One region of the Fictibacillus sp. S7 genome, then DNA from elsewhere that is predicted to be linked to it. Evidence: riboswitches for the same ligand, from Rfam matches in the RefSeq annotation. Region 1 holds a riboswitch; each other region holds the start of a gene.
What was found. A riboswitch is a leader RNA that binds a small molecule or an ion and turns the genes downstream of it on or off. The one in region 1 is predicted to bind lysine.
Positions count from the first base shown of each region.

Region 1 (10,970 bases):
GCCAATACGCCGTTTTTTAACGGCAGGTCCAGCCTTAGCAGGTCTTCATAGGTTTCTCTTTTGACGACGAGCTGTTCTTCTCCATTTTCCGCAAATACAACCGCAGGCCTTGGAATACGATTGTAGTTGTTGGACATGGAATAGCCATAGGCCCCTGTACAGAATACAGCAAGGTAATCACCGGTTTGCGCTTCGGGCAGAAGAATATCCCATATGAGCATATCCCCGGATTCGCAGCATTTCCCTGCAATAGACACCTTTTTTGTTCCTTTTTCTCGCGCCCGGTTGGCAAGTGCCGCTTCATATTGGGCCTGATATAGTGCAGGTCTGATATTATCGCTCATCCCTCCGTCTACTGCCACATAATGCCTGACCGAAGGAATATCCTTTTGTGAGCCGACCGAATAGATGGTGGTTCCTGCGTCACCAACGAGCGAACGGCCGGGTTCAATCCAGATTTCAGGTACTGAAACTGAATTTGAAGCAGATAGTCGTGTCACTTCACCGATCATCGCTTCAATGTATTCTTTGGGCTCGAGCGGTTCATCTGCCTCTGTATAACGAATCCCAAATCCACCACCAAGATTTAAAACTTTGGGAAAAAAGGACAATTCATTGTTCCATTTGGCAAGGTAATCATACAGTTTCTGAATGGCCAGAATGAAACCCGCTGTTTCAAAAATTTGCGAACCGATATGAAAATGAACCCCAAGAAGGGTAATTGCTTCTGAATCCAGTGCTTCAATCACTGCTTTTTCCGCCTGGCCATTCTGAAGGTCGAAACCAAACTTTGAATCTTCCTGTCCCGTTAGAATATATTCATGGGTATGAGCCTCGATACCAGGAGTGATTCTAAGAAGAATGGACGTTTGTGTATTCATTTTGTCACAGAGCTCATTAAGCATGCGCAGCTCATGAAAATTATCCACAACAAAGCATCCGATTCCGGACTTCAAGGCATATTGTAGCTCATCATAGCTTTTATTGTTGCCATGAAAATGGATGCGTTCTGCAGGAAATCCAGCAGCAAGAGCTGTATAAAGCTCTCCCCCGGAAACAACATCCAGGCTTAAGCCTTCCTCTGCCACCAGCTGGACCTGCGCAAGGCAGGAAAATGCTTTGCTCGCATAAGCCACTTGGGCTTTTATGCCTTGTTCCTCAAACGCTTTTTTAAACGACCTTGCGCGTTGCCTGATCAATTCCACATCGTAAATATAAAGCGGTGTTCCGTATTTTTGTGCCAGCTGAACCGTGTCCAGCCCGCCGATCGTCAAATGATTATCTTCATTAATCGAGCTTGTGCCATGTAAGTACATCATAATCTCCCCTTTTCTATCCTGCAGAGATTCTTTTCCGACGAAAAAAACAAAGACAGCCCATGTATAAGGTACACTGGCTGTCTACTACCGTACCCCCATTTGCCGGAATAGTTCTCCACTGCAAGCATTGCAGTGACAGTCCGCTGTCTGTTCGGCAGCGGCCCAGCATGAGAATGGATGGATCATTCCCACACTTCGGCAAATTGGCCTTTAAAATGATTTCATCATGTCCATTCACTCCATCATCCTACTCATCCGCTTTGCGCCTCTACCCCATTATTTATAAATGAGGCATATCCAATTGTTATGAACAAATTTATCACAAATTTTGATAATCGGCAACACTTCTTAAGAAGTTGGCTGCTTTTTGCTGTTTTGCGGATGAACGATGCTCGGCCGGACTTTCGATAGAGGCACAGCGAGCCGGATCATGATCTGCACAAACGCCTTGGCGTTGAATGGGATAAAAGGCCACAGATAGGGCGTATTTAAATTTTTCACAAAAGCAAGATACAGAAGCAGCAGAGTGGCGCCTACGACAAGCCCGGGCACATGGAAGATGGCCGTTAGCACCAGAAGGACGAGCCGGAGCATTTTGTTGGCAACACTGAGTTCATAGCTTGGGGTAGAAAACCCTCCGATCGCTGAGACTGATACATATAATATGACTTCCGGAACAAACAGTCCCACATCGATGGCGATCTGGCCAATGAGCACCGCTGCGATCAAGCCCATCGCCGTCGAAAGCGGGCTGGGGGTATGTATCGCGGCTACTCGCAGGATTTCAATCCCGATTTCCGCAAAGACAATTTGCAGGAACAAAGGGATATTCGTCGTTTTGTTTGGTCCGATAAAATCGATATTCGATGGCAGCAGTCCTTCCTGTGTAGCATAAAGGTACCAGAGCGGCAGGAGGAGAAGCGAGGCAATGATGCCGGTAAACCGGACCCAGCGGATAAAAGCCCCGACCATCGGCGTCTGACGGAATTCCTCTGCATGCTGTACATGGTGAAAATAGGTTGTCGGTGTAATGATAACACTTGGGCTCGTATCGGTGATTACGAGAACATGGCCTTCCATTAAATGCTGGGCCGCAACATCCGGCCGTTCGGTATACCGGACAAGCGGAAAAGGATCCCAGCCTTGTTTCACAAGAAATTCTTCAATGGTTTTATCGGCCATGGGGATACCATCGATATCAATACTCTGAAGTTCTTGTTTAACAAGATCGACAAGCCCTGGATCAGCTATATCCTCAATATAAGATATACAAATATCCGTTTTGGAACGCTTTCCGACTTGCATTATTTCATGACGCAGCCGCTCGTCGCGGATACGCCGGCGGGTCAGAGCTGTATTAATGATGATGTTCTCGGTATATCCGTCCCTTGAGCCACGGACCACTTTCTCAGTGTCCGGTTCTTCCGGCTGACGGCCAGGATAGCTTCTTACATCAACGATGAATGCCTGGTCTTCGCCTTCCAAAAATACAGAAATCAGTCCGGAAAGCATTCTGTCTATGGCAATCTCCAGGTTATCCGTCAACTCCACCTGCTGATGGGAAAGGTGATCGTGCAAAATTTCTTTGACATTGGAAGGCGCACGGTGCCCATGATCCATGTCCATGATCTCCCGCATAATTTCAATGATAAAGAGACTGTCGCATAGCCCCGTGCAATAGTAGATCTGAACTTCCTTTTTCAAGACATGAAGCTTTCTGACTCCTACATCAAAACTGACACCAATCCCGAGCCTCGATTTCAGCTCATGTTCGTTTTCCTGGATTTTTTTACTGATTGGTGTCTTCTGTCTTTCCTTTGATTCCTGCATTAAATCCGCTCCTTTCCAGGATGGTCGCCACCGCCAGGCTGGTGACGGGTGCCCCCTTTTCCACCGCATCATGTCCAGCCATTTTTCCGATATCACCGATCCCAATGACGATCGGCAGGTTTAATTCATCAAGAATGTAAACCGTGTCACCGTTAATCCTCCCTGTTTCAAGATCAGGGAGCCCGCTCTTATCAATGCCAAATTCCGTAAAGTTTCCATAGCGGTCAATGGAGAAGTGGACTTTTGTCCATTCGGAATGACGTGTTTTTGAAGCAACTGCTATGGCCCCGAGAACTTCAATTCCCGGATGTCCGCATACTGCGCGCATAGCCAGTTCCCCCGGTCCTTCCCCACGGAATCCGCAGTCATCAAACATGACGAGCACGGGATCATATGGCGTTTTTAAGATCAGGGATACAAGCTGTTGGCCGGTTAACCTTGAAGGATTGCCCCATGAGTGGGAAATACAGCGTCCTCCAATTTCGCGGGCGACATGCTCTACCGCACGCAGTGCATAAAGATCCCCGTCTGTTATCAGAATGACGCGTTTTTTTCCCACCAGATTCACCCCTTCGGCTTAAATATCAAGGCCACAAGAAAACCGAACAAAATCGCGGATGAAATCCCTGCTGAAGTGAGCTCGAATATTCCCATGGCAATTCCGATAAAACCATGATCCTCCGCTGAAGCCATCGCTCCATGAAGGAGGTTATGTCCGAAGCTTGTAATGGGGACAGTTGCCCCGGCTCCGGCAAACTTGATCAAATTATCATAAATGCCAAATGCATCAAGCAATGCACCAAGAACAACAAAGGAGGTTGTTACGTGGGCAGGGGTCAGTTTAAAAATGTCGATCAGCAGCTGGCCCACCACACAAATAGCACCACCCACAAGGAATGCCCATAAATAATCCATCAGTTGCTTCCCCCCTTGGTTCCTTCAAGAGCCACCGCATGAGCAATGGTAGGGATGGATTCTTTTTGCTGGATCATCGTCGGGTTTAAGAGGGCTCCGGTTGCCACTACAAGAATCCGCTTCAGGCTGCCGGAATTCAGTTCTTTTATCAAATGGCCATACGTGACCACCGCTGAGCATCCGCAGCCGCTTCCCCCTGCAAATACTTCCTGGTCCGGCCGGTATACCATCAATCCGCAGTCTCTGTGATTACCCGAGACATCAATTCCTTTTTCCTTCAAGAGCATCTTTACAATGGGGGCTCCCACCCCTGACAGGTCACCCGTCACAATCAGATCATACTCTTCGGGGGCCATGCCGGTCTCTTTCAAATGCGCCATAATTGTGTCTGCTGCCGCTGGAGCCATGGCCGAGCCCATATCAAATGGATCTTTTATGCCAAGATCATGAACCTTTCCGATCGTGGCAGATGTGATTCTGACCGATGAGGGTTCACTGCTGATCAGTGCAGCCCCGGCCCCTGTGACCGTAAATGTGGCGGTATCCGGTTTCTGACCGCCGTATTCCGTCGGATAACGGAATTGCCGCTCAGCCGTTGCATTATGAGAGCTGACAGCCGCCACAACCCTTTGGGCAAACCCGCCATCTACCAATGCCGCACCCACGGCCAGGGATTCCATTGATGTGGAGCAGGCGCCAAAAACGCCCAGAAATGGAATCTCATTGCCGCGCGCCACATAGTTTGCCGTAACTACCTGATTCAAAAGATCACCGGCGAGAAAAAAGTTAATGTCGTCATTCGTCAGTTTGGCCTTGTTAAGGCAACTTGCGATGGAGTCTTCCATCAAACGCCGTTCCGCAAGTTCCCAGTTTTTTTCATTACAGTGCAAATCATTGTATCTTACATCAAATAAAGAACCGAGCGGCCCTTCACTTTCCATCGGGCCAACTGCTGTCCCTGTGGAATTCAGGAAAACCTTATCTCCAAATTTCCACGTCTGTCTTCCTTGCAGCTTCATGTTCCTCACTCCTTTACATTAGCGTTTTGAACGCATATCGTATCATTCCGAAAATATAAGCAGACACAGCTCCGAAGACGATAACAGCACCTGCCAATTTAAATAAGTTGGTTGCGATCCCAAGCACAATGCCTTCACTTTTATGCTCCAGTGCAGCACTAGTTATGGCATTGGCAAAACCGGTTACGGGTACGGCTGATCCCGCTCCTCCAAACTGTCCGATCTTGTCATACACCCCAATGCCCGTCAACAGGGCAGCAATTAAAATCAGTGTGGCCGCGGTCGGATTACCGGCAGTTTCTTCATTAAAATTAAAATAGGTCATGTAAAATTTCATAAGTGCCTCGCCAATGACACAAATCAGCCCGCCGACCAAATACGCCTTCAGGCAATTGATAAAGTATGGGGGTTTAGGCTGAAGAGGTTTGATTTTCTTTGCATATTCTTGTTGTTGTTCTTTATTTGACATTACCTGTTACTCCTTCTTTTTTATTGGTTAACGTAAACCATCCAGTGGAACAAAGAGCCCAGCACTTTTCCTAAAACAATCGCCATGAGGATGACCAGCAGCCTTTCGCCCATTCCAATCCGTTTCGCAAGAATCGGCATGACATTCAAGACCTCAGTCAGCGCTGCTGCCAGCATACCGACAAAGACTCCGCAGAAGGCACCTATCGGCACGAGCAGCAACGGGGAAAGGTGAAAGGATATATCCTTTAAATTTACCCATCCGCCAAGGACAGCACCGAGGATGACACTCCATTCGTACGCCCTGATATAACAAAAGGTTTTACTGAGCTGCATCAGGCGGGGAATAATGCCAAGCACCGTAAGAAAAGCCACAAACCCCGATCCTACCGCAATTCCCCCGCCAAAACCGATAAAGGCCAAAAACACGCTCTTAATCACCATGAATTTTTTTCTCGGTTTCCTTATTTTCATGAATGACGACGTACTGATCCAAATCCTGCTGGTATTTAAACATCTCTACTTCAAGCGGGCTAGGTTCTTCATTCAGTCTCTTCTTAAAGACATGGTTAAAAAAAAGAACCATTCCAATCCCAAGTCCCAAGGAATAGGGGATTTGCAAAATCAACGGCTGGTTATCATAAGTGCCCGTCACCATGTAATAAATTTTTTGGTGGACCACCTGCATACTTACATCCTCATGAAAGTTCATGATGGCCAGTGCGGACCCAATAAATAATAGCAGCCAGACCAGCACAAAATAGACAGGCGCAAGCTTCTTTTTTTGGTACTGGATCTCCAGAATCGATTGAGCGGGACCTACTGTTTGGATTTCAATGCCCGGACATACGTGCTGAATATGCTGAACAGCTTTCATCACATCAAGGACGATTAAATGCTTATCGGCTGGCTTTACCTGGTAAATGACCAGCATTTGCAGCTTTTTTTGCAGGGCCGGAGGAGCCACTATCTGGGCAACCGTTCCAAGTGTCACGGGCTGCTCAAGCACAACCTGAACCTTTTGTCTCATCCTTATGTAAACAGCAGATTCTTTCATGGCTGCACCTCCTGATATTCAACATTCTTGTTTAGTATGGATTTGATAAAGTTATATCATTCTTCTTCCAAGAATTATCCATCAATTACCATAGCAAAAACCTGCATTCACATTTAAGCTTCCACACAAAAAAGCCAGATGGATTCATTCATCCATCTGGCTTTTCATCTGAGCTAAAATTTTCTTTTCAAGCCGGGATACCTGCACCTGCGAGATTCCCAGCCGCTCAGCGACTTCCGATTGTGTCTGGTCCTTATAATAGCGAAGGTAAACAATAAGGCGTTCTCGTTCATCCAACGATTCAATGGCTTCCTGCAAGGTAATTTTGTCAAACCACTTATTTTCGGTGCTGTCTGCAATCTGATCAAGCAGAGTAATCGGGTCTCCGTCATTTTCATATACGGTTTCATGGATGGAAGTCGGTGCCCGTACGGCCTCCTGTGCCAGCACAACATCTTCCACACTGATCTCCAGCTTCTTAGCGACTTCGTTGACCGTCGGGGTTCGACCAAGTACTTTGGACAATTCATCCTTCGCTTTTCTGACTTTGTTTCCCATTTCTTTCAACGACCGGCTGACCTTTACTGTTCCATCATCCCGAATGAATCGCTGGATTTCTCCTATGATCATCGGAACGGCATACGTGGAAAAACGAACATCATAGCTTAAATCGAATTTATCGACCGACTTTAAAAGCCCAATGCTTCCGATTTGGAAGAGGTCATCCGGTTCATAACCGCGGTTGATAAACCGCTGTACGACCGACCAGACCAAACGCATATTTTTTTCTATGATCAAGTCCCGGGCCGACTGATCGCCTTCCTGGCTTCGTTTAATCAAAAGCTTGATTTCCTCATCCTTAAAGTACGATTCGTTTTTACCGCCTTTAACCTCGACATCCATAAGGCATACCCCTTAATTGATAACCGCTTTATTTTTTGCCAAAAATTTTGTCAAGTGGATCGTGGTGCCATAGGAGGGTTCGGAAATCACTTCAACCTCATCCATAAAATTCTCCATAATCGTAAAGCCCATCCCGGACCTTTCGAGCTCCGGCTTTGAAGTGAAGAGAGGCTGCCTTGCTTCATTCAAATCAGATATGCCAACGCCTTTGTCCCGAATGGTCAGCTTTACAGTATCCTCATCAAGCAAGACTTCAATGTAAACAATGCCATCGGACGAGTTTTCATAGCCATGGATAATAGAGTTGGTCACAGCCTCTGAAACCACCGTTTTAATTTCGGTCAATTCATCCACGGTAGGGTCCAGCTGTGCAATAAAGGCTGCAACCGTAACCCGCGCAAATGATTCATTCTGGCTTAGTGCTGAAAACTGAATTTTCATTTCGTTTTTCATGATTAAGCCACCCCCAGGGTTTGTAGGGCATATTCTTCATTTTCTTCCAGTCTGATAATCTTAAACAGACCGGACATGTCGAATAACCTTTTTACTGCAGGAGAAATGGCGCACACCACCATTTCGCCGTTATTGCTCTTGATTTGTTTATACCTCCCAAGGATTACGCCGAGGCCCGAGCTGTCCATGAAGTCCAGCCCTTCAAGGTTCAGCATGATATGTTCAATTTTCTTATTCTTTAAAATATCATCTACCTTTGACCTCAATTCATCAGCCGTGTGATGGTCAAGTTCCCCATCCAGGCGAATACATAATACTGTATGCTTGATCTCCAGCCCGATGTTAAGACTCAAACGTCTCTCCTCCTTCTTCTTGATACGCAACTGTTTCGATAATAAAAGGACGAATTCCTCCACTATTACAAAACTAGTGCGGATTCGTCCCATTTAGTCAAAACATGAGGTTATGACGATTTCGCCATATGTCCAAGCGTACGTTTAAACAAACTCCACCAAGACGCGTTCTTTACATTCTCTGAAGCAAGAAGCGGACTTTTTGTTACGGTCTTTCCGCCTTTCATAATGCTCAGCGTTCCGACTTGCTGCCCTTTTTTAATCGGCATTTTCAAATCGGGATTCACCTGAATGAGCGGTTTCACGTTGTTTTCTTTTTCTCCTCGTTTAGAAAGCAGGGAAATGCTTTCGGATGTCACAACGGCCAGCTGCTGCTTGTTTCCTTTTTGAATCTTTACCTGCTTTACAATCTGATGGCGGTCATATAATTTTTTGGTAGCATATTGAGAAAAGGCATAATCAAACATTTGCGTGACTTGTTGATTGCGCTGTTTTGGGTTGGGTGCACCCATCACCACAGCAATCACCCGCATATCATGTTTTTTGGCAGTAGCAGTAAGACAATACTTGGCTTCTTGTGTAAAGCCGGTTTTCAGGCCATCTGTACCTGGATAAAACTTCACAAGACGGTTGGTATTCACCAGCCAAAATTTATTCGGCGTATTTTGACGGAGATATTCCTCATACAGGCCGGTATATTTAGTAATTTCTTCGTGCTTTAACAGTTCTTTCCCCATAATGGCCATATCATTAGCGGAAGAGTAATGTCCCGCAGCAGGAAGCCCGGTAGGATTTTTAAAAAATGTGTCCTTTAATCCCAGCTGTTTCGCTTTCTTGTTCATCATATCCACAAAGGATGCTTCAGAGCCTCCGATTTTTTCTGCCATCGCCATAGAAGCATCATTTGCGCTTCCAATCGCAATTCCCTTCATCATGTCGTGAACGCTCATTTCTTCACCGGGTTCTAGGAAAATTTGAGATCCTCCCATAGAAGCAGCATATTCACTGACTCTTACAGGATCGGTCAGTTTGATCTTTCCTGTATCAAGGGCTTCCATGATCAGAATCATGGTCATAATTTTGGTCATACTCGCCGGCGGCAATTTTTTATGGCTGTTTTTATCAAAAAGAACAGTTCCCGTATCACGCTCAATCAAAATAGCCGAGGATGCATTTGGAGCAAGACTTTGTGTTTTTTCAGAAGCAAATGTCCGGCCTCCGCCCGTAGTCAGCAGAAGCGCGAGCGCAACAGCAGCCACTATGTATCGTTTCATTCCATTTCCCTCCAATCATGATACCCCTATTTTTTCCATTAATTTTTGGTTTATACAGGAATATCAGCGGGAGAGAAAAAAAGGGAGCTTCTTGCTAAAGAAGCTCCCTTTACGTCATGCTTTTATTCAATTATTTCTTTTATTTAATAATATCGTGAATTAGTTTAGGTGCTTCCACGGATTGATTTGTAAATGTGTAAGCGTTCTTCAATGTTTTCTCTGCTTCACCAATATCCTCAAAATTAGCATGGAATACAGCAAGTGTTTCTCCTTTGGCAACTATATCCCCTACTTTTTTCTTCAAGGTAATACCTACTGCATAATCAATGTTGTCTTCTTTCGTCTTTCTTCCTGCGCCCAATAGCATCGCAGCAATTCCAACCGATTCAGCATCAATGGTTTGAACATTGCCTTCTTCATCTGACTTGATTTCCATGTGATATTTAGCTTGAGGCAATGTTTCAGGATTTGTAATTTGATTACCGTTTCCACCTTGGGATTCAACAAATTCTCTCATCTTTTCTACAGCTTTGCCACTTTCCAATATCTTCTGCAACTCACGTTTTGCTTCATCAAAGTCAGAATAAGCCCCGCCTAATACAGCCATATTACCTGCGAGTGTCAAGCAAACCTCTGTTAAATCCTTATCACCTTTACCACTTAAAACGGCAATTGCCTCTTGAACTTCATTTGCATTCCCAATTTCATGTCCTAAAGGCTGGTCCATATCTGTAATAATGGCAACTGTTTGACGGCCTAGTTCGTTACCGATTCCAACCATCGCACTTGCCAAAGCTTTGGCATCTTCCAACGTCTTCATGAACGCACCGGAACCAAACTTAACATCCAATACAATAGCGTTGGATCCTGAAGCAATCTTCTTGGACATGATGGATGATGCAATCAACGGAATAGAGTCCACGGTGCCTGTAACGTCTCTTAACGCATAAAGTTTTTTATCCGCAGGAGTTAAGTTGCCACTTTGGCCAACAACCGCAATCTTGTGTCTATTAACATTCTCAATAAATTGCTGAGTCGTTAATTCTACCTGAAAGCCTTCGATGGATTCTAATTTGTCAACAGTACCTCCAGTATGACCTAAGCCCCGCCCGCTCATTTTCGCCACAGGAACGCCTACTGAAGCCACAAGAGGAGCAATAATCAGGCTTGTCTTGTCGCCCACTCCTCCAGTAGAGTGTTTATCGACTTTAATACCTTCAATTTTGGAGAGATCAATCTCGTCTCCAGACTTAACCATAGCGTTAGTTAAGTGAGCCGTTTCTTCTTTTGTCATGCCTTTAAAGTACACGGCCATTAGGAAAGCGGATACCTGGTAATCAGGAATGTCACCGTTTGTATAGCCTTTGATGAAGGTATCA
Region 1 covers NZ_QJKL01000001.1:510,750-521,719, reverse strand. The annotation lists gene lysA (diaminopimelate decarboxylase) at 1-1,316, opposite strand, end outside; lysine riboswitch at 1,420-1,598, opposite strand; gene DMO16_RS02680 (spore germination protein) at 1,668-3,149, opposite strand; gene DMO16_RS02675 (stage V sporulation protein AE) at 3,109-3,708, opposite strand; gene spoVAE (stage V sporulation protein AE) at 3,714-4,064, opposite strand; gene spoVAD (stage V sporulation protein AD) at 4,064-5,083, opposite strand; gene spoVAC (stage V sporulation protein AC) at 5,097-5,552, opposite strand; gene DMO16_RS02655 (stage V sporulation protein AB) at 5,573-5,995, opposite strand; gene DMO16_RS02650 (stage V sporulation protein AA) at 5,985-6,608, opposite strand; gene sigF (RNA polymerase sporulation sigma factor SigF) at 6,753-7,511, opposite strand; gene spoIIAB (anti-sigma F factor) at 7,524-7,964, opposite strand; gene spoIIAA (anti-sigma F factor antagonist) at 7,967-8,317, opposite strand; gene DMO16_RS02630 (D-alanyl-D-alanine carboxypeptidase family protein) at 8,428-9,591, opposite strand; gene DMO16_RS02625 (pyrimidine-nucleoside phosphorylase) at 9,731-10,970, opposite strand, start outside.

Region 2 (10,970 bases), 460 kb from region 1:
GAAGAAAAAGCAAAAGAACGGCAGACACAATCACCGGAAGCACAAGAGATTTAAGGGCCTTTTTAAAAAGGTCCTTGTTTTTTTAGCAAAAGAATTGAATAATAGAATTGACAGAAAAAAACGACTTGTTTTACAATTAATTTATGAATGAACAATCATTCAGTTTAGAGCAGCTCGTTTTGAAGTGAGGAGATTATCGTGAAACGTAAAGGCCCAAAGTATGACCAAATTATTGATGCCGCGGTGAATGTCATTGCAATTCATGGATATCATCAGTCCCAAGTGTCCAAGATTGCAAAACAGGCATCTGTAGCAGATGGGACGATCTATCTTTATTTTAAAAATAAAGAAGATCTGCTCGTTTCTGTTTTTAACGAAAAAATGGGAACCTTTATCGAAAAAACGGGGAATGAGCTGAAAGGAAAATCGTCGGCCGTTGAAAAGCTGTTAACACTGATCGAGATGCATTTCAATCTGTTGAATGAGGATCATCAACTGTCCATTGTCACCCAACTCGAGCTTCGCCAGACCAACCGGGCGCTTCGTGCCAAAATTGGTGAGGTTTTAAAGCGGTATCTGTCACTGATTGATCTCATCCTGAAAGAGGGGATGGAGGAAAACGTGTTTGACAGAACAATGGATACACGGCTCGCACGGCAGATGATTTTTGGGACGATAGATGAAACGGCGACGAACTGGGTGATGAACGACCACCGTTACGATCTGCCTTCCCTGGCTCTTCCAGTACACCGAATGCTTGTTAATGGATTAAGCAATAATGCAGGGAGCTGACGCCCCTGCATCAACCAGATAAATAAGGAGTGTGAGAGAATGGAGTTCTTACAGGTTCATAAAGAGAATCGCATCGCCACCATACAGCTCAACCGGCCCCCGGCGAACGCCTTGTCGACCCAGCTGATCCGCGAATTGTCCAAGGTGTTTGATGAACTTGAGCATGATGGTGAAGCAAAAGTGATCGTGATTAAAGGAGAGGGCAGATTTTTTTCTGCAGGGGCGGATATCAAGGAATTTACAACGATTCAGAATGAAGCCGATTTTGCGGAACTTGGAGCGTTTGGCCAGCAGCTTTTTGACCGGATGGAGAATTACCCGAAACTGATTATAGCTGCCATACACGGTGCCGCACTTGGTGGTGGCCTGGAGCTTGCAATGGCATGCCATATCCGTCTGGTTTCAAAAGAAGCAAAGCTTGGTTTGCCAGAGTTGCAGCTTGGGTTGATTCCCGGTTTTGCAGGAACACAAAGGCTCCCGAAATATGTAGGAGCGGCGAAAGCGGCTGAAATGCTCGTCACCTCGGAACCGATAACCGGAGAGGAAGCGGTGGCGTGTGGATTGGCGACAGCAGCTTATCGAGATGAAGACCTTTTTGAAAAGGCTTACAGTCTTGCGGGAAAGGCAGCGGCCAAGAGTTCTCTCTCCATCCGTTATACCCTCGAACTTTTGCAGTATGCTTCAAAAGGACAATACGCAGAAGGAGCCAAAAAGGAATCTCAGTATTTCGGAAAAGTGTTTGTCTCCGAAGATGGCCAAGAGGGGATTCAGGCATTTATCGAAAAACGAAAGCCAAACTTTAAAAACTAATTTTCCATTGGAGGGTTTCGCATGAATTTATATGTGATTTTAAAACGCACGTTCGATACCGAAGAGAAAATCAGCATTTCCAACGGGGAAATTTCCCATGACAGTGCCGAGTACATCATCAATCCGTACGATGAGTACGCAATTGAAGAAGCGATTACACTCCGTGATGCCCATGGCGGTGAAGTTACGGTTGTAACGGTCGGAACAGAAGAATCCGAAAAAGAATTGCGCACAGCACTTGCCATGGGTGCCGATAAAGCTGTTTTGATCGATACTGAGGAACTTGACAGCACAGATCAGTACACCACGTCTGCCGTGCTGGCTGAGTTTTTCAAAGATAAGGAATATGATTTAATTCTTGGTGGAAACGTGGCGATTGATAATGGTTCAGGTCAAGTCGGCCCGCGTTTGGCTGAACTTCTTGGAATTCCGCAGGTCACCACGATTACAAAGATCGAAATAAACGGCACGGATGTCTTCATTGAACGTGACGTGGAAGGCGATGTGGAAAAGATCGAAACGTCGCTTCCACTATTGGTAACCGCTCAGCAGGGATTGAATGAACCTCGCTATCCTTCTTTGCCGGGAATTATGAAGGCCAAGAAAAAGCCGCTTGAAACGCTGGAAATCGATGATCTGGACATCGATGAGGAAGATGTAGAAGCCAAAACAAAGACGGTGGAAGTATTCATGCCGCCTAAGAAAGAAGCAGGAAAAATCTTAAGCGGTGAACTTAACGACCAAGTTAAAGAACTTGTTTCATTACTACGCTCAGAAGCAAAAGTAATATAAGGAGGAATACAACATGTCTAAAAAGGTTCTGGTACTCGGAGAAGTTCGTGACGGAGAATTAAGAAATGTATCCTTTGAGGCTGTAGCTGCAGCAAAGGAAATTTCTTCAGGCGGAGAAGTCATCGCTGTCCTATGCGGTGAAGGATTAAATGAAGCAGGTAAAGCATTGATCCACTATGGAGCCGACCGCGTGGTACTTGCTGAACACAGCTTGTTATCCAACTATTCAACAGATGGATACGTTCAAGCGCTTTTGCAAGTGATTGACCAGGAAAAACCCGATGGATTGGTACTTGGGCACACAGCGCTGGGGAAAGACCTTTCTCCAAGACTTGCAGCCCGCCTGAAATCCGGATTGATTTCCGATGTGACGTCGCTTGAGCAAGCCGGAGAAAATGTGGTATTTACCCGTCCGATCTACTCTGGAAAAGCGTTCGAGAAAAAAGTGATCACAGACGGACTTGTATTCGTCACCATCCGACCGAACAATATCACGCCGCTTGAAATCGATGAAAGCCGCTCGGGAGATGTTTCTGCTTTAGCGGTTGATGTAAAGGATTTACGCACGGTTGTTAAAGATGTGGTCAGAAAAGCTTCCACAGGCGTTGACCTTTCCGAAGCGAAAATTATCGTGGCAGGAGGGCGCGGTGTAAAATCCCAGGATGGCTTTAAGCCGTTGCAGGAATTGGCAGATGTACTGGGGGCAGCGGTAGGTGCTTCCCGCGGAGCGTGTGATGCAGACTATTGCGATTACTCCCTGCAGATTGGTCAGACAGGCAAGGTGGTAACACCGGATTTGTATATCGCTTGCGGAATTTCAGGTGCGATTCAGCATCTGGCCGGCATGTCCAATTCTAAGGTTATCGTCGCAATTAACAAGGATCCGGAAGCGAGCATCTTCTCTGTTGCCGATTATGGCATTGTTGGGGATTTGTTTGAAGTCGTTCCCCTGTTAACCGAAGAATTCAAGAATGTTCTGGTGAAATCATAAGCAAAGGGCCGGCGGTCTCTGCCGGCTTTTTGTTTTTACAGCCCCATAAATGTTACAATGGGTCCAAATCTGAAGAAATGAGTGGGCAACTTGACGACACTAGCATTTGTAAGACATGGCCAGACCGATTGGAATGCCGCGGGAAGAATTCAGGGAATCATAGATATTCCGCTCAATGCGGATGGACGGGCTCAGGCGGGTGCTTTGGCCGGGCGGTTTGAGGGAGAACATTGGGATCTCATTGTGACCAGTTCACTCTCTCGTGCCCATGAGACAGGGCGTATCATTGCAGAAGTCCTTCATGCGCCTCTGGCCACGGATTCGCGGATACGCGAAATGAATTTCGGGCGCCTGGAAGGAACGGATGAAGCCGGTCGGATCAAGCGATGGGGAGAGCAATGGAACGACCTTGAACATGGAATTGAAAAGAAGGAAGAGGTCCTGAAGAGAGGATACCAGTTTCTTCAGGAGCTGACTGAAAACCATGAAGGAAAAAAAGTAATGGTCATCAGCCATGGGGCATTTATCGGTACACTGATCAGGGATATGATGAAAGCTGCGGAGTATGAAGCTTCACTCTTTAATACATCAGTGAGTATCCTGAACTATAGGGAGCAGCAATGGGAGTGCCTGTTGTTTAATTGTAACGCTCACCTCAAGGTTCCCTCACCAATGAATGGCAGGGTTTGATTCTGTCACAATTTGGGTACGATAAAGCATGAGCAAACAAATAGATGTAAATTAGGTTTGATGATATACTCTGTTTACATGCTGAAATTAAGGAGGCAATTTTAATATGGCAATTGTAAATGCAACTGATCAGACGTTCAGCCAAGAAACAAGTGAAGGCTTAGTGCTAGCAGACTTTTGGGCACCATGGTGCGGACCTTGTAAAATGATCGCGCCGGTTCTAGAAGAGCTTGCCAGCGAGAACGAAGATCTAAAAGTAGTAAAACTTGATGTTGACGAAAACCAGGAAGTAGCCGGAAAATATGGAGTAATGAGCATTCCAACTCTTATCGTTTTCAAAAATGGTGAGGTCGTTGACCAGGTTGTAGGCTTCCAGCCGAAAGAAGCACTGGGCGAACTGTTAAACAAACACAAATAAAAAACGAAGAAAGGGCTGGCCATGATATGGCTGGCCTTTTTCTTGGCATTAATTATAGAGAGCGTCTGTTCTTATGAACTGCAAAATTAAGGGTATCATGCTATGATATTACATAGAAAAAGGGGGGAGAGGCACGTTGGATATTATAAGAGAAAAGTTGGCAGTACTTCCCGATCAGCCAGGATGCTACCTCATGAAAGACCAGTTCGGAAAGGTTATCTATGTTGGTAAAGCAAAGGTCCTTAAGAACCGGGTAAGGTCTTATTTTTCAGGTTCGCATGATGGGAAAACTCAGCGTCTGGTCGCGAACATTGCGGATTTCGAATACATCATTACCTCCTCGGAGTTTGAGGCTCTCCTTCTTGAAATGAACCTGATCAAAAAATACGATCCGAAGTTTAATGTCATGCTGAAAGATGATAAAACCTATCCTTATCTGAAAATAACCGGAGAGGAACAGCCAAGGCTGTTATATACCAGAAAGGTAAAAAAAGATAAGGGCAAGTATTTCGGGCCCTTTGTCAATGCCTATGCCGCCCAGGAGACCAAGAAGCTGCTGGACCGTTTGTATCCGCTGCGCAAATGCGATCATATGCCAAATAAAGTGTGCCTGTACTACCACATCGGACAATGTCTGGGGCCTTGTGTGTATGATATTACGAAGGAACAGAATAAAAAGATGGTCGATGAGATCGTGAAGTTTTTAAATGGCGGTTTTCCCGAAGTTAGGGAAGAATTAACGAAAAAAATGCTTGCGGCATCAGAAGAGCTTAATTTTGAACGCGCAAAGGAACTCAGGGACCAGATCCAGCATATCGATGCCGTTATGCAGAAGCAGAAAATGATGACCGCTGATATGGCCGACAAAGACGTGTTTGGCTATCATTACGACAAAGGGTGGATGTGTGTTCAGGTTTTCTTCATCAGGCAGGGCAAACTGATCGAGAGAGACGTTTCCCTTTTTCCGTTCTATGGAGAAGCCTCCGAGGATTTCTTAACGTTTATCGGTCAGTTTTACCTGCAAAAAAGCCATATCCTCCCCAAAGAAATTATTTTGCCTCAAGAGGTAAACGGGGATATGGTGAACGAGCTGCTTCAGGTGAAGGTGTCGCAGCCAAAACAAAGGCAAAAGAAAGAATTTGTTGATCTTGCCACGAAGAATGCCCAAAATGCGCTGAAAGAAAAGTTTGCACTTATCGAGCGTGATGAAGAACGGACAATCAAAGCGGTCGAAAGCCTTGGAAAGCAGCTGAACATCCCGGCCCCTTACCGGATAGAAGCATTTGATAATTCAAATATCCACGGCACCAGCCCGGTGTCGGCGATGATTGTTTTCGAGGATGGTAAACCAAACAAAAAAGAGTACCGGAAATACAAGATTAAAACGGTAACCGGTCCTGATGATTATGCTTCCATGAAAGAGGTCGTGCGGAGAAGGTATTCACGGATTCTGAAGGAAAATGGACAGCTTCCGGATCTGATAATCATTGATGGCGGAAAAGGCCAGATTGCCGCAGCGCAGGATGTTCTTGAAAATGAATTAAATCTCTTTATCCCGGTGGGCGGATTAGCGAAGGATGAAAAACACCGCACGTCTCAATTGTTAATGGGAGACCCTCCGGAAATTATGGAAATGCCGAGAAACAGCCAGGAGTTTTATCTTCTGCAGCGCATACAAGATGAGGTGCACCGTTTTGCCATCACGTTCCACCGTCAGGTCAGGGATAAGGGCATGTTTCGTTCCAGCCTTGATAATATCCCGGGTGTCGGTGAAAAAAGAAAAAAACTGCTGCTGAGAAAATTTGGATCCATAAAAAAGATGAAAGAGGCGACTATGGAGGATTTCCGGGCAGCAGGCATCCCCATGGGGGTAGCAGAAGAAATCATGCAGGCGCTGCAAAAGGATCCATCATAAAAAAGGGTTGATTTTTAAAATCTGCTTTGCTACACTAAATACAAATTTTAATAGAGCGCCATACTTCAGTTTTTGAAGTGATGGTAGAGGAGCAAAAACCAATAGTAGGCAACCGGAAGAGAAGGAGCTCTTATGACGGTGGCTGAAAGGGGATTTTTGCCGAAGCTTTAGGAAACTTCCTTTTTCTTAAGGCTGGACCTGCATTGAATAAATGCAGGGCTGTCACACATTCCTTGCCCGGAGGATGTGTGGAGGACTATCTCACATGAGGGGAAAACATGCTGGCTTACTGTTGCCTATTCAAGCAGCAATAAGGTCTTTTCCTTATTGCTGCTTTTTTGTATTCATAAACAGTTTTACAGTCTGTTGAAAAAGTGGAAGCCAGGACTTGGCTGGCCATATCTGGGTGTCTTTTTAGCATAACAACTTTTTGCGGATGAGAAAGGATGGACCATTGTGGCGTTAATCGTTCAAAAATTCGGAGGGACAAGTGTAGGTACTCCCGAAAAAATCAGGAATGCGGCCAGACGGATTATTCAGGCAGCAAATGAAGGAAATCAGGTGATTGCGGTTGTTTCTGCCATGGGCAAGACAACCGACGATTTGGTAAAGCTGGCAGGAGAAATCACAAGCAAACCATCCAAACGGGAAATGGACATGCTGCTCACCACAGGTGAACAAATTACCATATCATTGTTAGCCATGGCTCTTGAGGAGGCCGGTCACCCGGCGGAATCTCTCACCGGATGGCAGGCGGGTATCCAAACGGAGAGCCTTCATGGCAATGCGAGAATATTGGACATTGATACGAAAAGAATCGAAACGCTCTTAAATGAAGGGAAAATAGCAGTCGTTGCCGGATTTCAAGGGTGGACAGCGTCGCAAAGGATTACGACTCTAGGTCGGGGAGGCTCGGACACAACAGCTGTTGCTATAGCTGCAGCCCTTCGTGCGGACAAGTGCGAAATTTATACGGATGTGACCGGTGTGTTTACCACCGATCCCAGGGTTGTGAAGCATGCGCGGAAACTGGCTGCCATTTCTTATGATGAAATGCTTGAGCTGGCCAATTTGGGGGCAGGGGTCCTGCATCCAAGAGCTGTTGAATTTGCCAAGAATTACGGAGTAAAGCTTGAAGTTCGTTCAAGTATGGAAGAGGAACGTGGAACAATCGTTGAGGAGGAAGCAGAAATGGAAAACAATCTAGTGGTAAGAGGACTGGCTTTTGAAGGCAATGTTACCAAAATCACAATTGAGAATCTCCCGAACGGATTGAATACACTTTCGTCTGTATTTTCTTTGCTCGCGGACAATAACATTAATGTTGATATTATTATTCAAAGTGTAAACAAGCAGGAAAAAACCAACATTTCCTTCTCCATTGACAGTGCCATTTTTGATGAGACGGTCCAGCTTTTGGAGCAGAACAAAGGACAGCTTGGTTTCAGCCAAATTCTCCACGAAGATGGACTGGCGAAGGTTTCTATTGTCGGCTCAGGGATGATCTCCAATCCTGGTGTCGCGGCACAAATGTTTAAGGCTTTATCTGATCAGAATATTATGATCAAAATGGTAAGTACCTCAGAGATCAAAGTATCCACTGTAGTTGGGCAGCAGGATATGATTAATGCTATTGAGACACTTCATGATGTATTTGAACTGGACGCGAGAGTACCAGTTCAACACGCATAATAACGTCCGGGCCATTTTGCCCGGACGTTTTATTTTTCTATACGTTTGCCTTATCGTTCAAAAAGTCGATCTCAAACCCGAGGTCCTCAAGGATTTGATGATCTGCAGTAGTTTCCTGTCCGCCTGTCGTCAGATAATCCCCGACAAAAATGGAGTTCGCCGCGTAAAGCCCCAGCGGCTGAAGGCTGCGAAGATTAACTTCCCTGCCGCCGGATATTCTGATTTCCTTCGCAGGGTTCATATACCTGAACAAAGCCAGTACCTTTAAGCAGAAACGTGGATTCAGATTGTCCATGTTTTCAAGAGGAGTGCCCGGAATGGCATGAAGGAAATTGACGGGAATCGAATCCGCATCGATCTCCCGGAGCGACTTGGCCATAGATATAATATCCTTGTTGCTTTCTCCCATGCCGATGATGACTCCCGAACAAGGTGAAAGGCCGGCTTCTTTTATTTTGTCTAGGGTGGAGACCCTGTCTGCATATGTATGGGTGTTCGTGATGACACTGTGGTGGTCTTCCGATGTGTTGATGTTATGGTTGTATCGTTCTACGCCTGCTTCCTTAAGCTGCTGTGCTTGAGTTTCACTGACAATGCCCAGGCAGGCGCATATTTTCATAGTATACGAGGATTTGATTTCCTTTACGGCTTCGATCACGGTTGTCAAGTCTCTCTGGAGTGGTCCGCGCCCGCTTGAGACAATACAATACGTTCTGACATTTTGCTGATAGGCTTTCTCTGCCCCGGCGACAATGGTTTCTTTATCCATCATTGTGTATTTTTCAATTGATGCAGATGAAACAGAAGATTGCGAGCAATATCCGCAGTCTTCGGGGCACATGCCGGATTTTGTATTGATGATTTTATTCAATTTTACCTTCTTTCCAAAGTAATGCTTTCTCACGATAAATGAGCCTTGAAGAAGGGGAAGCAGTTCATCATCCGAAGACTTCAGAATGCTCATGGCTTCTTGATGGGTAAGCACTTTTCCGTTGATCACATCTTTTCCAAGCTGGGTCCAGTCCATAGAATTCCCTCCTGATTGTCAACTTAAATAATTTACAAGTTAACATTAAGGGACGGGCCATAAAGTTGTCAATTAGGAAGTAAAAATAAAAAAAACCGGCATGCCGGTTTCATAGTGAGTGGACTTAAGCTAGTTTTTCGGTGGATGTTTCGTCTTTTCGGTCCCATTGTACAGTAAATTGAATTTTATTTTTACGCTTTACCGTTTCATAGGTTTCCGAGATGCACTTTCGCTGATTTTGTACTTGTTCTGCAATAAACCCTGCTTCCAGGCCGAAGGTGGGGTTTTCCTGTAGTTCAAAGCGTTTGTCAATGAGTGGAGAAGACAGTTCCAATATCATCTCATTCTTGTTCATTTCGGCAATAATCAAGCTTCCCCAACCGGCTTCTGCAAAAAAGTGAACCAGTTCTTCCGTTGAGCTTAAAGGAAACTTCCTTGCCAGGCTGCGTCCGGCCCAATACAGGATGTTGCGTTCTTCTTTACCAAGCAATTCCGGCAGCAGAATGTTTTTCAAAAGTTCATAGCCGAAAACCGGAACACCTCCAGCAGGTGGAGTTTCTTTTGTTGCCTTTTCCTCGCTTTGCTGGATGTTCTCATGTTGTTCCATTTCGATCTCCCCGCTTTCTACGTTTTCCATTATAGCCTGAATAATACGAGAACTCTATAAAAAGTCACATATTTGTCGAATTTTCCGCGAGCGATAACGTTGAAAAAACCCTTTTAAATCAAGACTTTTTTGAAATTTTTATGTTAACGTTTTCTTGACGGTGTCAAACGATGGGAGTAAAATGAAACATGTTATTAAGTTAACGCATGAACGATCATCTTTTTTACTTCAAGCGCTGAGGAATAGCTTTCAAAAAGGGACGGAGAGAAACCAGTGGTTTCAAAAAAGACAGAGGTAATTTAGAAAGGGGCAAATTGAATGGCAGGCAGTCGAAGTTTTAACACAAGAAGGCTACACTCATTACTCGGTGTAATCCCGGTAGGACTATTTCTACTAGAGCATCTCGTTGTAAACTACTTTGCAACAAAAGGGGCAGCATCGTTTGATAATGCAGCAGATTTTATGGGCAACTTACCATTCCGTTATATTCTGGAAGCGGTTGTTATTTTTATTCCTCTCTATTTCCATGCAATTTACGGTCTTTATATTACTTTTACGGCAAAGAACAACACAAGCCGTTATGGGTATTTCCGTAACTGGATGTATCTTTTACAGCGTGTAACTGGAGTTATTACTCTAATCTACGTTTCCTGGCATGTTTGGGAAACTCGAATTGCAGCAGCCTTTGGAGCAGAAGTAAACTATCAGATGATGGCAGACATTTTAAGCTCACCATTCATGGTGGCATTTTACTTAATCGGTGTTCTTTCCGCCGTATTTCACTTTTCAAACGGTTTATGGTCATTTTTTGTCAGCTGGGGTCTTACGGTTTCGCCTCGATCACAGAGAATTTCTACTTACGTGACGATGGGCGTTTTTGTTGCGCTTGCGATCGTGAGTGTCCGAACTATTTTTGCATTCATTTAAGAAGGGGTGAACCATCTTGAGTAAAGGAAATATTATTATTGTTGGTGGAGGCCTTGCCGGGCTGATGGCTACCATCAAGGCAGCTGAAGCCGGTATGAAGGTTGACTTGTTTTCGCTGGTTCCTGTTAAACGTTCCCACTCTGTATGTGCACAGGGCGGAATTAACGGGGCTGTAAATACAAAAGGGGAAGGGGATTCTCCGTACGTCCATTTCGATGATACGATTTATGGGGGAGACTTTCTTGCCAACCAAACTCCTGTAAAGGCGATGTGCGAAGCGGCACCAGGAATTATCCATCTTATGGACCG
Region 2 covers NZ_QJKL01000001.1:47,258-58,227, forward strand. The annotation lists gene DMO16_RS00220 (long-chain-fatty-acid--CoA ligase) at 1-54, shown strand, start outside; gene DMO16_RS00225 (TetR/AcrR family transcriptional regulator) at 199-792, shown strand; gene DMO16_RS00230 (enoyl-CoA hydratase) at 832-1,602, shown strand; gene DMO16_RS00235 (electron transfer flavoprotein subunit beta/FixA family protein) at 1,624-2,394, shown strand; gene DMO16_RS00240 (electron transfer flavoprotein subunit alpha/FixB family protein) at 2,408-3,385, shown strand; gene DMO16_RS00245 (histidine phosphatase family protein) at 3,476-4,075, shown strand; gene trxA (thioredoxin) at 4,182-4,493, shown strand; gene uvrC (excinuclease ABC subunit UvrC) at 4,687-6,408, shown strand; lysine riboswitch at 6,485-6,675, shown strand; gene DMO16_RS00260 (aspartate kinase) at 6,865-8,100, shown strand; gene bioB (biotin synthase BioB) at 8,138-9,127, opposite strand; gene DMO16_RS00270 (YslB family protein) at 9,252-9,764, opposite strand; gene DMO16_RS00275 (succinate dehydrogenase cytochrome b558 subunit) at 10,053-10,661, shown strand; gene sdhA (succinate dehydrogenase flavoprotein subunit) at 10,678-10,970, shown strand, end outside.
Region 2: another riboswitch for lysine. It lies ahead of DMO16_RS00260 (aspartate kinase); the one in region 1 lies ahead of lysA (diaminopimelate decarboxylase).

Region 3 (10,970 bases), 2.1 Mb from region 1:
AATCCGGGTCAAACGCGTGGTCATCCAGGGTTAAGCCTGTTTCGCCCGTAACCGGGAGATTGTATACCGGAGATTCGACGTGCTCCGGCGTTGGGAGCCCAAGCAGTCTGCTGTACCATTCTGCGGCTTTTTTTTAAATCAGTAACGTGAATAAATACGTTATTTACTTTACATGAGACGGGGGACAGAACTCGATTCAATTTCAATCGCTCCTTTCACATGATTCTCCATTTATCTATTTGACAAGAGCACTGTAAATCCTTTATAGCAGGAGAGGTTCTATTCAACCATTCTTGTATTCACATATCCAAGCAGTATGATGAATCCAATGAGAACGACAGGCATTAAAACGGTGGCCTGCAGATTTTCAATAAAGGCATAGGCCACTAATACAAGACCGGTGATTAGGTCGTAGCCACCAATTTTGGCCAATTTGTCCTGATCCCTTACCCGTTTTTAGTTAAAGCCGGATAAAAGCCACGTTTGGCCCTGTTCCCAGTCAGAAGATTTGCCTCATCTATAGAAAAGGTTCAAACGTACATTAATGCTGCAAAAGAGACCTTGGAAACAAAAAACAGTTGAACAGTTAATGTTCGTGTTTTATAATAGCAACTAGCGTCAACTAACTGGATATTTCAAAAATCCTCATCAATCCGATGAGGTAGAGGTCGCGGCTTTTATTAGTAGGACGTACGAGATGCAGAAAGACATCATAGACTCCGTGTGAAAGGAAAAGCTGCCGAAATTCATGTTTATCTCTGGAAATATGAATTGGGGCTGTTTTCGAAAAGGAACAGCACTGTCACGCTCACATTACCGGTGAGTGGGATGCGCTATCTTACGGAAGGCATGATGCGGGTAGAATAGAACTGCCGTCAAACTGCGTTTTGGCGGCTTTTTTTATTTCCCACTCCTTCCAAAATGAAAAGGAGTTTTTTTATGCAAAACACAGCAAAGAATTCAACACCAGCGGCTTCAGGAGAACTACAGCGTAAACTGAAGTCCCGCCACTTAACGATGATCTCGCTGGGTGGAACCATCGGAACCGGCCTGTTTTTGGCGAGTGGAGGCTCGATCCATACGGCCGGACCCGGGGGCACGCTTTTATCCTTCGTAGTCATTGGCATCATGGTTTTCTTTTTGATGACAAGCCTGGCGGAAATGGCATCTTACATGCCGGTGGCAGGATCGTTCAGTACCTATGCCACAAAATTTGTGGATCCTTCCGTGGGATTTGCCCTGGGCTGGAATTATTGGTACAACTGGGCGATCACCATTGCGGCAGAGCTTGCAGCGGTTACGCTCATCATGAAGTTCTGGTTTCCTGATACGCCTTCCTATATTTGGAGTGCGTTGTTTTTAGCAATTATGTTCTTATTGAACTACTTATCCGTTAAAGGGTTTGGAGAGTCAGAATACTGGTTTTCTCTTATTAAAGTGGTTACGGTTATTATCTTTTTAATTCTCGGTACGCTTATGATTTTTGGAATTCTCGGCGGAGAAGCCATTGGCTTTAAAAACTTTACTATTGGTGATGCCCCGTTCAATGGCGGATTCTTTACTACGCTCGGCGTCTTTATGGCAGCAGGTTTTTCCTTTCAGGGAACGGAGTTGCTTGGTGTGGCAGCAGGGGAGACTGAAGATCCGAAGAAGAACATTCCAAAAGCAGTCAAGAGTGTGTTCTGGCGCATTCTTTTGTTCTATATTCTTGCGATACTAGTGATCAGCTTAATCATTCCTTATACGGACAGCAGGCTGGCAAGAAGTGAAATCACCGTGAGTCCGTTTACCCTGGTATTTGATAAAGCGGGAATCGCCTTTGCCGCATCTGTCATGAATGCGATCATTTTAACCGCTGTCCTTTCTGCAGGTAACTCTGGTATGTACGCATCGACCCGTATGCTGTGGGACCTGGCACGTGACGGAAAAGCTCCCAAGTTTCTGGCAAAGCTGGATTCTCGGGGTGTTCCTGTTCCTGCGCTGATCGTGACGGCTGCAGTTGGAGCAGTAGCATTTCTTGCTTCCTTATTTGGTGACGGAGCCATTTATACATGGCTGTTGAACGCCTCGGGGATGTCGGGCTTTATAGCCTGGCTTGGAATTGCGATCAGCCATTACCGCTTCCGAAAAGCCTATGTGGCACAAGGAAGGGATTTGCGTGATCTTCCGTACCGGGCAAAATGGTTCCCGATTGGCCCGATATTCGCCTTCCTGCTTTGTTTCGTCGTTATTCTCGGACAAAATTATTCCGCTTTTACCGGCGATACGATCGATTGGCAAGGTGCGCTCGTTTCCTATATTGGTATACCCGTTTTCTTGGCCGTATGGCTTGGTTATAAGTTCAAGCACAAAACAAAAGTTGTACCTCTTAAAGAATGCGATTTTGAATAAGATAACAACAGGAGCCTGATCGATCGGTTCCTGTTTTCTTATTAAAATAAAGGATATTTTTCATTTTTGAAGAATTAACATATTAACATTTACGTCAGGCGGAAGGGGATACAAAATTGAACAAAAGCCTTACGCAGTTCACTCAACAGGAATCCATGCAAGGTCAAGGCATTCATGTCTTTTATTATTCTGATAAAGTGGAGGATTATATTCAAAACGCAGTGTCCTACATTATGGCGGGTATTGAGCAGGGGGAGTACATAGGAGTACATACTGTTTCTGGAAAACGAACGCATTTTTCCAATGATTCAAAAGGAATTGGAAAAAACTTTAACACCAAAGCAGATAGAGAGCGTGCATTTCATTAATAACTTTGATTTTTACTTCTGGAATGGCAACTTTTATCCGGAAACAATTTTATCCAAGTTCTCTGATATTGTAACCCCTTTAATCGAAAAGGATAATTCTGTCCGGACATGGGGTCATGTGGAATGGGGCTCGCAGGAGGAGCTTGAAGAGACGCTTGAAAAATTTGAAATCGAAGTCGATCAAATGCTCAAAAATGTAAAGGTCATTACGGTATGTGCCTACAATGCCGAGCGTGTTTCAGATGATCTTAAGGACAAGCTGATGAGATACCATGATTATTTTATGACTGATGAGGATGTTCGGCTTGTAGAGCAGTAACTGAATAATGAATAACAAAGAGACACGATTAGTTTTAAACGTGTCTCTTTTTATTGGTCGTGATAAAACAGCATACCGAGTACCTGAGGATAATGGTAAACGGGGTTATGCATAAATCCACGCCGTTTCACATTGCCTTTTCGATCGGATTTAAACAGGTTTTGTTTGCCGTTATAAAAACAGATGTACCAAATTTTCACCATTTGATAAAATTCATAGTAGGCTCTGTCAGACAGGGACAAGTCCCTTGGAAAGCCGATTTCATACAGGCACTCCATGAAAAAGGCTTCAGCGATTTGATCGGTTTCTTCGGAGATTTTTCCCCGTTCTACGTGGTACCCTCGTTTCTCCAGAAAGTGGCTGAATCCATTCAGTGTATTTCCACGGCACAGGAGAAGTTTTTCATCCTTTCGCACGTTTAATTTTTCCAAAAGAGACATGATGTGCTCTTCTTTGGATGTTCTGTCTGCCGTTTCCTGTGGAAGCGGGATATAAACGGCTGCATGCTCTCCTGTTTCCATCCGTCTTGCCGCAAATACTTCTCCCAGAATCGGACACCCGTTTCCGGCGTCATCAACTTCAATCATTAAAAACTCTCCCGTTGTCAGAATATCGTTGTTAGTTGGACTCAACTCCATTATACATAATACGTTGATTAAAAAAATAAACCGGACTAAAAACACTTGAAAAAAATTCCAAAGTTAAGGGGTTAACCATGAAAAAAGCCTCTTCTAGATAGTATAGTTAAATGGATCACATTTTAGAATGGAGGACATCCATGGAACCATTAAATGACAAGGTATCCTTCGTTATTCGGTGATTTGTCTCGAAAACAAATTTTAAAATTTTGGATTAAAATGAAACTTTTTGTTATCCTTACCGTATATGATAGAGGACAAGTTTTTTAGACTATAAAATGGAAGAGGGAATATAGAACATGTTAAAAAAGATGATTGCGGCTACCTTGGTCATGACGTTTGTATTGATGCCTGTAAAAGACATTGTTTTTCATGATCATGCCCAGACTGTAAGTGCGAAAGGCTATCGCTCGGGGGTTAAATCGTTCAATTCGAACAAAGGAAGCGGAAATTCATTTTTCCAAAACAAAAGTACCCAAAACAAACAGCAAAACAGCATTTTCAGCAAAAATAAAAGCACAGCTGCAAAATCCCAAAAAGGCGGATTCTTAAAAGGCATGATGTTCGGTGGTATTGCGGGTATGCTGTTTGGCGGATTGCTTGGTAATATGGGCGGACTTGGTTCGTTGCTTGGCCTCTTTATTAACGTGATCGCCATTCTGGTCATTATTTCTCTGATTACTCGTATCTTCTCAAACATAAAAAACAGCCGCCGCAAGCGTGAGGAGTATGATCGATGGAAACGATAATGCTCTCTGAGCAGGACATTATCAACGCCCTTTGTCTGCACCTTGCCAATAAAAAGGAAGCAGCTCCAGAAGACGTTGAGGTAGAACTGCTCTTTGATGATGATTATGGGTTTTCGGCTGAAGCTTACGTTGGAGGCAGAAAACAAGTGCTGATCGAAGCGAACATTATTGAAGCACTTCGTTTTTATCTGGATACACAGATGAATATTGATCCGATTTCCGCTGGTCTGGAATTGGTGCTGGACGACGAGGAAGGCATTGTTGCCAACGTCAGGGCCCGATAAATAAAACCACCACCCCTATGAAGGGTTGGTGGTTTTTGTTTGTTTCAGGAAGGAATCGGGCATCACGACTGCCGTCACTTCTCCTTTTACACAAAGAGTCTCACCTGCAAATACCTCAGTATGTACTTTCCACTTTTTCGGATGAACTTCTTCAAGTGTCCCCACAGCTTTTAAAGGAGTGCCATGAGGGGTAGGTTTCATAAAGTCCACCTTCAGCGAGGCTGTCACAAACCGCGGCGGTTCATGGCCATCACCAGGTTCATGTCCATTTTTCCGGTGCAGGCCAAGCGAGGCAGATCCTGTTCCATGGCAATCAATTAATGAAGCAATCAGTCCTCCATAGACAAACCCGGGAACAGCCGTATGTTCCGGCTGTGGAGTATAGATCGTCTCGGTCTTATCTCCATGCCATCTTGTTTTCAATTGATGGCCCTTATCATTTAGTTTTCCGCATCCATAACACCACGAATAATCATCGGGATACACATCCTGTACGGCCGTTTTTTCTGTCATCTGTGGTCACTCACTTTCTCTCAATTAGTCAGTATCCCTTTCCACAAAAGCGATTGAAAACCTTTATGTATTTATAAAAATAACAGAAGTAGATGTAGAATAACTTGCAGCCTCTGTCACAGTGGAACTGAACCCGTCTGGAATGAATTTCAGGCGGGTTTTTGGTTTATTGGTCATTTTCCAGCATTTCGATCAAAGATTTTGCCCTCGAATAAACGATCTCTTTTAGACGCATTGGCGATACAATTCTGATTTGGTTGCCAAATCCCAAACTATATTGAGCAGCTTCTTCTTCGGTATCAAAGCAAAACGAGGCGGGAATCCATCCATTTGGAAGTGAATCCTCCAGGTGGATTTGTTGCACAAAGCGCCCGGTAAACTTGATCCGGGAGAGGATCGAGGGAGAAAGCTCTGCCTCCACCTCGTAGGTAGGCAGGGACTGAATGAATTGCTGTGATGATTGTTCCCAAAATGTGGCGAGTCTAAAGTCTGCCGGCCGTTCAAACGTTTCATCAGTGAATTGGGCAGACAAGATTCTGGACGCACGGTAGGTTCGAATATCCCGGCCGACACCTGCGATGAAATACCATGTGCTGCTTTTGGCAACCAAACCAAGAGGAGAAACTATCCGTTCCCGCTGTTCACCATCGACCCGTTCATACTGGATGAGAAGCCTTTTGTCCTGCCAAAGCGATTCTTGCAGAATGGTAAAGGCGGTAACCTTCTCGGGTGATTGCCTCCATGAATTTGTATCGATATGGATCCGGTCCCAGACATCCTGGGCTTGTCCATGAAAAGAGGCAGGAAGCGAAGCCAGCAGTTTCTCTCGGGCCGAATGCCAGTCTTCACTAATTCCAAGGTCCTTCATCAGGTGGAGAGAAGGCAGGAGAAATAACGTTTTGATTTCTTCTGCTTTTAACCCTGTCAAATTGGTCTTGTAAGATTCAAGCAGCCGCCATCCGCCGGAGGTTCCTCGATCAGCGATCACCGGAAAGCCGGCAGAACTCAGGGCATCCATGTCACGGGAGATCGTCCGCGGATTGACTTCAAGTTCATTTGCCAGTTCCTTTGTAGTCATTTTCCCCCTGTTTTGCAGCAATAAGAGTATGGAAATCAGCCGGTCAGCGCGCATTATTTACCCTCTCTTCATTCATAATAAATATGACAAAGGATGTCATTATTCATTAGTATACTCGGATTGAACAAAAAATAGTGAAAGGGGAAAAACTAATGGATCAAAAAAGAAAAGTTGTGCTCTATATAGCGACGAGCCTCGATGGATTTATTGCGGGGAAAGATGATGATCTCAGCTGGCTTTCCAGTGTGGAACGGCCGGGAGAGGACTATGGCTATGCGGAATTTGTAAAAAACGTGGATACGGTCATTATGGGAAGGAAGACATATGATGTCGTGCTTTCCTTTGGAATCGAATTTTCTCACAAGGATAGAAAATGCTATGTCCTGTCCCGGTCAAAAAGTGGAAGTGATGGCCAGGTAGATTTCTACAATGGGGATGTTCGGGAACTCATTGATCAACTGAAGAAAGAGGAAGGAAAAAATATCTTTATTGATGGCGGCGCTGAAGCGGTCAAGGTATTGAGAGAACATGATCTCATTGATGAATATGTGATCTCCATTATTCCGGTTTTCCTTGGGAGCGGTATTCGTTTGTTTCAGGAAATGGACCACGGAAAAAAACTGACATTGGAATCGTGCGAAACCTTTGAATCGGGATTAGTTCAGTTAAGATATACGTAAATAGTTAATGGGGTTTATGAAACCATACAGTGGGTAAATCATAGCTATAATGGAAAAAGGAGGATAAACAGGGGATCATTTGAAATCTCTTATCTTAAAGTTTGTCATGGTTGAAGTGATGGTTTATATTGTTCTTGGAGCCGCCATGAAAGTTTCAATTGGAGACACACAGTCCCAACCTTTAATCAATCCGCCCTCTGCTATAGCAGCCGGGGGTTTTTCTATGTACAGTAACAGATAGGAGCAGCCAGATGAATGAAAAGGATTATGATCAATTGCTGAATATCACCACAAAAGGTGAGCAAAAGGTGTATAGTGTCACTTCCCATTATCACCGATACGAGCCTACCCCTTATGAAGCGCTGGAAGGTTTATTTCGTGAATACCGATTGGAGCAGGGTGACCGGGTGGTGGACTTTGGCTGCGGAAAGGGAAGAATCAGTTTTTACATCAACCATTTCTATCAGAATGCGGTGACTGGTGTAGAGGTGAATGAGGAATTTTATAAGGATGCGATGAATAACCTGGATGCTTATGTGAAAAAACACCAAAAGAGCAGAGATCGTATCCATTTTTATTGTGCTCTGGCGCAAGAATATCCCATTCACCCGGAGGATAACCGCTTCTACTTTTTTAACCCGTTTACGATGCCAATTTTCATGAAGGTCATCAACAATATTTTGCTATCCGTGGAACACTTCCCGCGTGAGGTGGAACTGATCTTATATTATGCGACAGAAGAGTATACCTATTTTTTGGACGACCAGACAGCCTTTGAATTGAAAGAGGAAGTAAGACTGCCGGGGCTTTATGACAGCAATCCGTACGAGAAGTTTTTAATCTACGTTTTAAAATAAAACAGGACCTGTCCCGGTGGACACGTCCTGTTTTTTCTTTTATTTGGCAAGACGCTCCATGGGGTCTGGAGCCTGAATCTGGGTAATGGCTTCGTATTCTCCAGGGCTCAGTACGCTTTGATCGTTTTTCATTAAATAGGCATAAGCGAACATGGAAATAAAAAGGCCGAATGTCCAGGCGTTATCCCACAGGAATCGAAGACCCGGCACGAGAAGTCCGAGAACGGGCACGGCTACTCCGATAATAAGCGCATATACACCATTTTTATTAAATCCAGAGGAATAATTGTACCTTCCGGCTGGTTCATACAGTTCTTTCAGGGCCATTTTTCTCCGGCGGACGAGCCAATAGTCGGCAATGGCAATCCCATCAATAGGGCCGAGGAGGGCCGCATATGTACCCAGCCAGCCAAAAATGTAATTTCCGAAATTGGACATGATGAACCACGGCTGCATGAGAATGGCGAACACTCCGGTTATCAGTGCACCAATGCCAAAGGTAATGCGCTTCGGATACAAGTTCTCAATGGCACGGGCTGGCGCGACTATGTTTGCGCCAACATTGATGGTTAGAGAAGCCATGGCGATGATAATGGTTCCTAAAAAGATGATGAACGGCGGGAACTTGGCAAGCAATTGAACAGGATCCCAAATGGCTGTACCAAAAATAACAACAGTTGCTGAAGTAACGGCGATGCCGATGAAGGAGAAAATGCTCATGGTGAGGGGAAGAGAGAAGCTTTGGGCGATCATTTGTGATTTCTGGTTTTTTGCATAGCGGCAAAAGTCCGGAATATTTAAGGCCAGTGTAGCCCAGAAGGCGATGACTCCGGTCAGTGTCGGGAAGAATACTTTAAGGAACTCACCGGTTGTTGTGAACTTGGATGGTGTGGACAAAATAGGCCCCCAACCGGCGTTGGTAAATGCCCAGATCATAAGAATTAAAGCTGATAACCCGACCACGGGCGCTGCAATTAAGCTGAGAACCTTAATCGCCTGAGGCCCTTTATAGGCTACACCCACGTTTAAAGCCCAAAATAAAGCAAAGATAATAGCTGTGTGCCCGGTCAGGTTTTTCCAGGCAGGGAAGGAAGCGGATAACAGAACATCAATAGCAGTCGTACCAATCCACGTGTTGATGCCAAACCAGCCAGCGGCAACAACGGCACGGGCCATGGAAGGAATATGAGCCCCTTTTGACCCGAACCATAACCTGGCGAACACAGGATAAGGAATGCCGAATTTTGTGCCGGCATGAGAGTTTAATAGAATCGGAATAAGAACAATCACGTTTCCAAGAAAAATGGTTCCAATCGCCTGCCACCAATTCATACCGAGCGAAATCATTCCGCTGGCCATGGTGTAGGCGGGAATACAAAGGCACATCCCAATCCACAGCGTGGCAAAGTTCAAGCCGGTCCAGGTATGTTCTTTTTCGGTTGTGGGCCGGAGGTCATCATTCCATAATTCACTGTCACTTACACTCTTGGTTGCTTCATCAGTCAGGGTTACAATACCATTTTGCTCAATTTGAGTTTTCATAGCGTACCTCCCTTTTTATGGCAAACCAAATCAACTGCATAAAACCTTCGTTGAAAAAAAGCAGCGTGCAGTCCTGAATCTCCCCTTTCCGCAAATAGTTCCAAACTTCGTTAAAATTTCGCCATATGTACAATAAAAACCTTCTTAAGTAAAATGAAAGAAGGGAAGAAAATCTACCAACCGGTCATGGGGAGGATTTATTCAGTGGGAGATATCTTTATGAAAGCTTTTAAACAGGCAGACTATCATGTGAACGGCCACGGGCCAAGAAACCTTCAAGTGCTGAAGGATGCCATAGAGGATTTGAATGGCGAACTGGAAAGCGATATGTATGGCAGGGGAAAAGTAATTGAAGAATTTCAGGAAAAGATGGCCGGCGTGTTGGGGAAGGAAGCAGCGGTGTTTTTTCCAAGCGGGACGATGGCCCAGCAGATTGCACTTAGGATTTGGTGTGATGAAAAAGAGTTGAAGACGGTAGCTTATCATCCGTTATGCCACCTTGAGATCCATGAAGAAGACGGGCTTAAGGAATTGCATCACATCATGCCAATTTTGCTGGCAGACGAGCACAGGGTGATCACTCTGGATGATGTGATGAATATAAAAGAAGAGGTTGCCTGTATATTGCTTGAGCTGCCGCAGCGTGAAATCGGCGGTCAGTTGCCGGACTACCATACTCTGGAGGAAATCTCGGCGTATTGCAGGGAAAAGGGCATCTTGTTGCATCTTGATGGAGCCCGGCTGTTTGAAGTGCTTCCCTATTATAAAAAATCAGCACAAGAAGTTTGCGCTTTGTTTGATTCCGTATATATCTCGGTATATAAAGGGATCGGCGGAATGGCCGGGGCGGTTTTGGCGGGAAGCGGGGAGTTTACCGAGAAATCAAAGGTATGGAAACGCCGGCACGGGGGGGACTTAATTAGTCTTTATCCTTACATTTTGAGTGCGGATTATTACTTTGATCAGCATATACATAAGATGAACCAATATTATGAAGAAGCAAAAGAACTCGCTGAATTTTACAACCATTGTTCTGGAATCACCACTCTTCCGAAGGTGCCGGTTTCTAATATGTTTCATGTCCATATTGAGGCCCGTAAGGAAGATATGGAAGCCATACTTGCACCGCTTTATGAGGAAACCGGGATCGGACTTACCGGGCATGTCAGAGAAAATGGAGAAAACGGCAGTAGCTTTGAGGTGAGTCTGGGGGATTTGTACAGCAGAGTGCCCAAGAACAGGCTGAAAGAAGCTTTTGCCAAACTGGACGAAAAAATGCAATCAAGATAAGCATAAAAAAACGGCACTCAATGCGAGTGTCGTTTCTTTGTGTTCCGCTATTCACGGTGCTCAAAGGTTTTACAAGCTGTCTCCGCTACGTTGTCCGCTTCTTCTCCGTGCATTCCGATAACATAAATAGAGTCTGCAACACACTGGTCGCCTTCTGCCCAATACTTACAGTTTTCCACATTGCATAGAACTTCAAGTTTCATGATTGCTTCCTCCTTTAATGGTTTTGTAACTCAATACCCTTATATTCGGTGAGCTAAT
Region 3 covers NZ_QJKL01000001.1:2,570,942-2,581,911, reverse strand. The annotation lists gene DMO16_RS13305 (VOC family protein) at 1-106, opposite strand, end outside; gene DMO16_RS24330 (hypothetical protein) at 280-432, opposite strand; lysine riboswitch at 655-844, shown strand; gene DMO16_RS13300 (amino acid permease) at 940-2,391, shown strand; gene DMO16_RS24325 (hypothetical protein) at 2,508-2,759, shown strand; gene DMO16_RS13295 (MEDS domain-containing protein) at 2,695-3,078, shown strand; gene DMO16_RS13290 (hypothetical protein) at 3,129-3,665, opposite strand; gene DMO16_RS13285 (hypothetical protein) at 4,016-4,465, shown strand; gene DMO16_RS13280 (YxcD family protein) at 4,453-4,749, shown strand; gene DMO16_RS13275 (PaaI family thioesterase) at 4,765-5,262, opposite strand; gene DMO16_RS13270 (helix-turn-helix transcriptional regulator) at 5,429-6,394, opposite strand; gene DMO16_RS13265 (dihydrofolate reductase family protein) at 6,493-7,020, shown strand; gene DMO16_RS13260 (class I SAM-dependent methyltransferase) at 7,272-7,877, shown strand; gene DMO16_RS13255 (NCS1 family nucleobase:cation symporter-1) at 7,917-9,419, opposite strand; gene DMO16_RS13250 (threonine aldolase family protein) at 9,639-10,709, shown strand; gene DMO16_RS13245 (DUF1540 domain-containing protein) at 10,757-10,912, opposite strand.
Region 3: another riboswitch for lysine. It lies ahead of DMO16_RS13300 (amino acid permease); the one in region 1 lies ahead of lysA (diaminopimelate decarboxylase).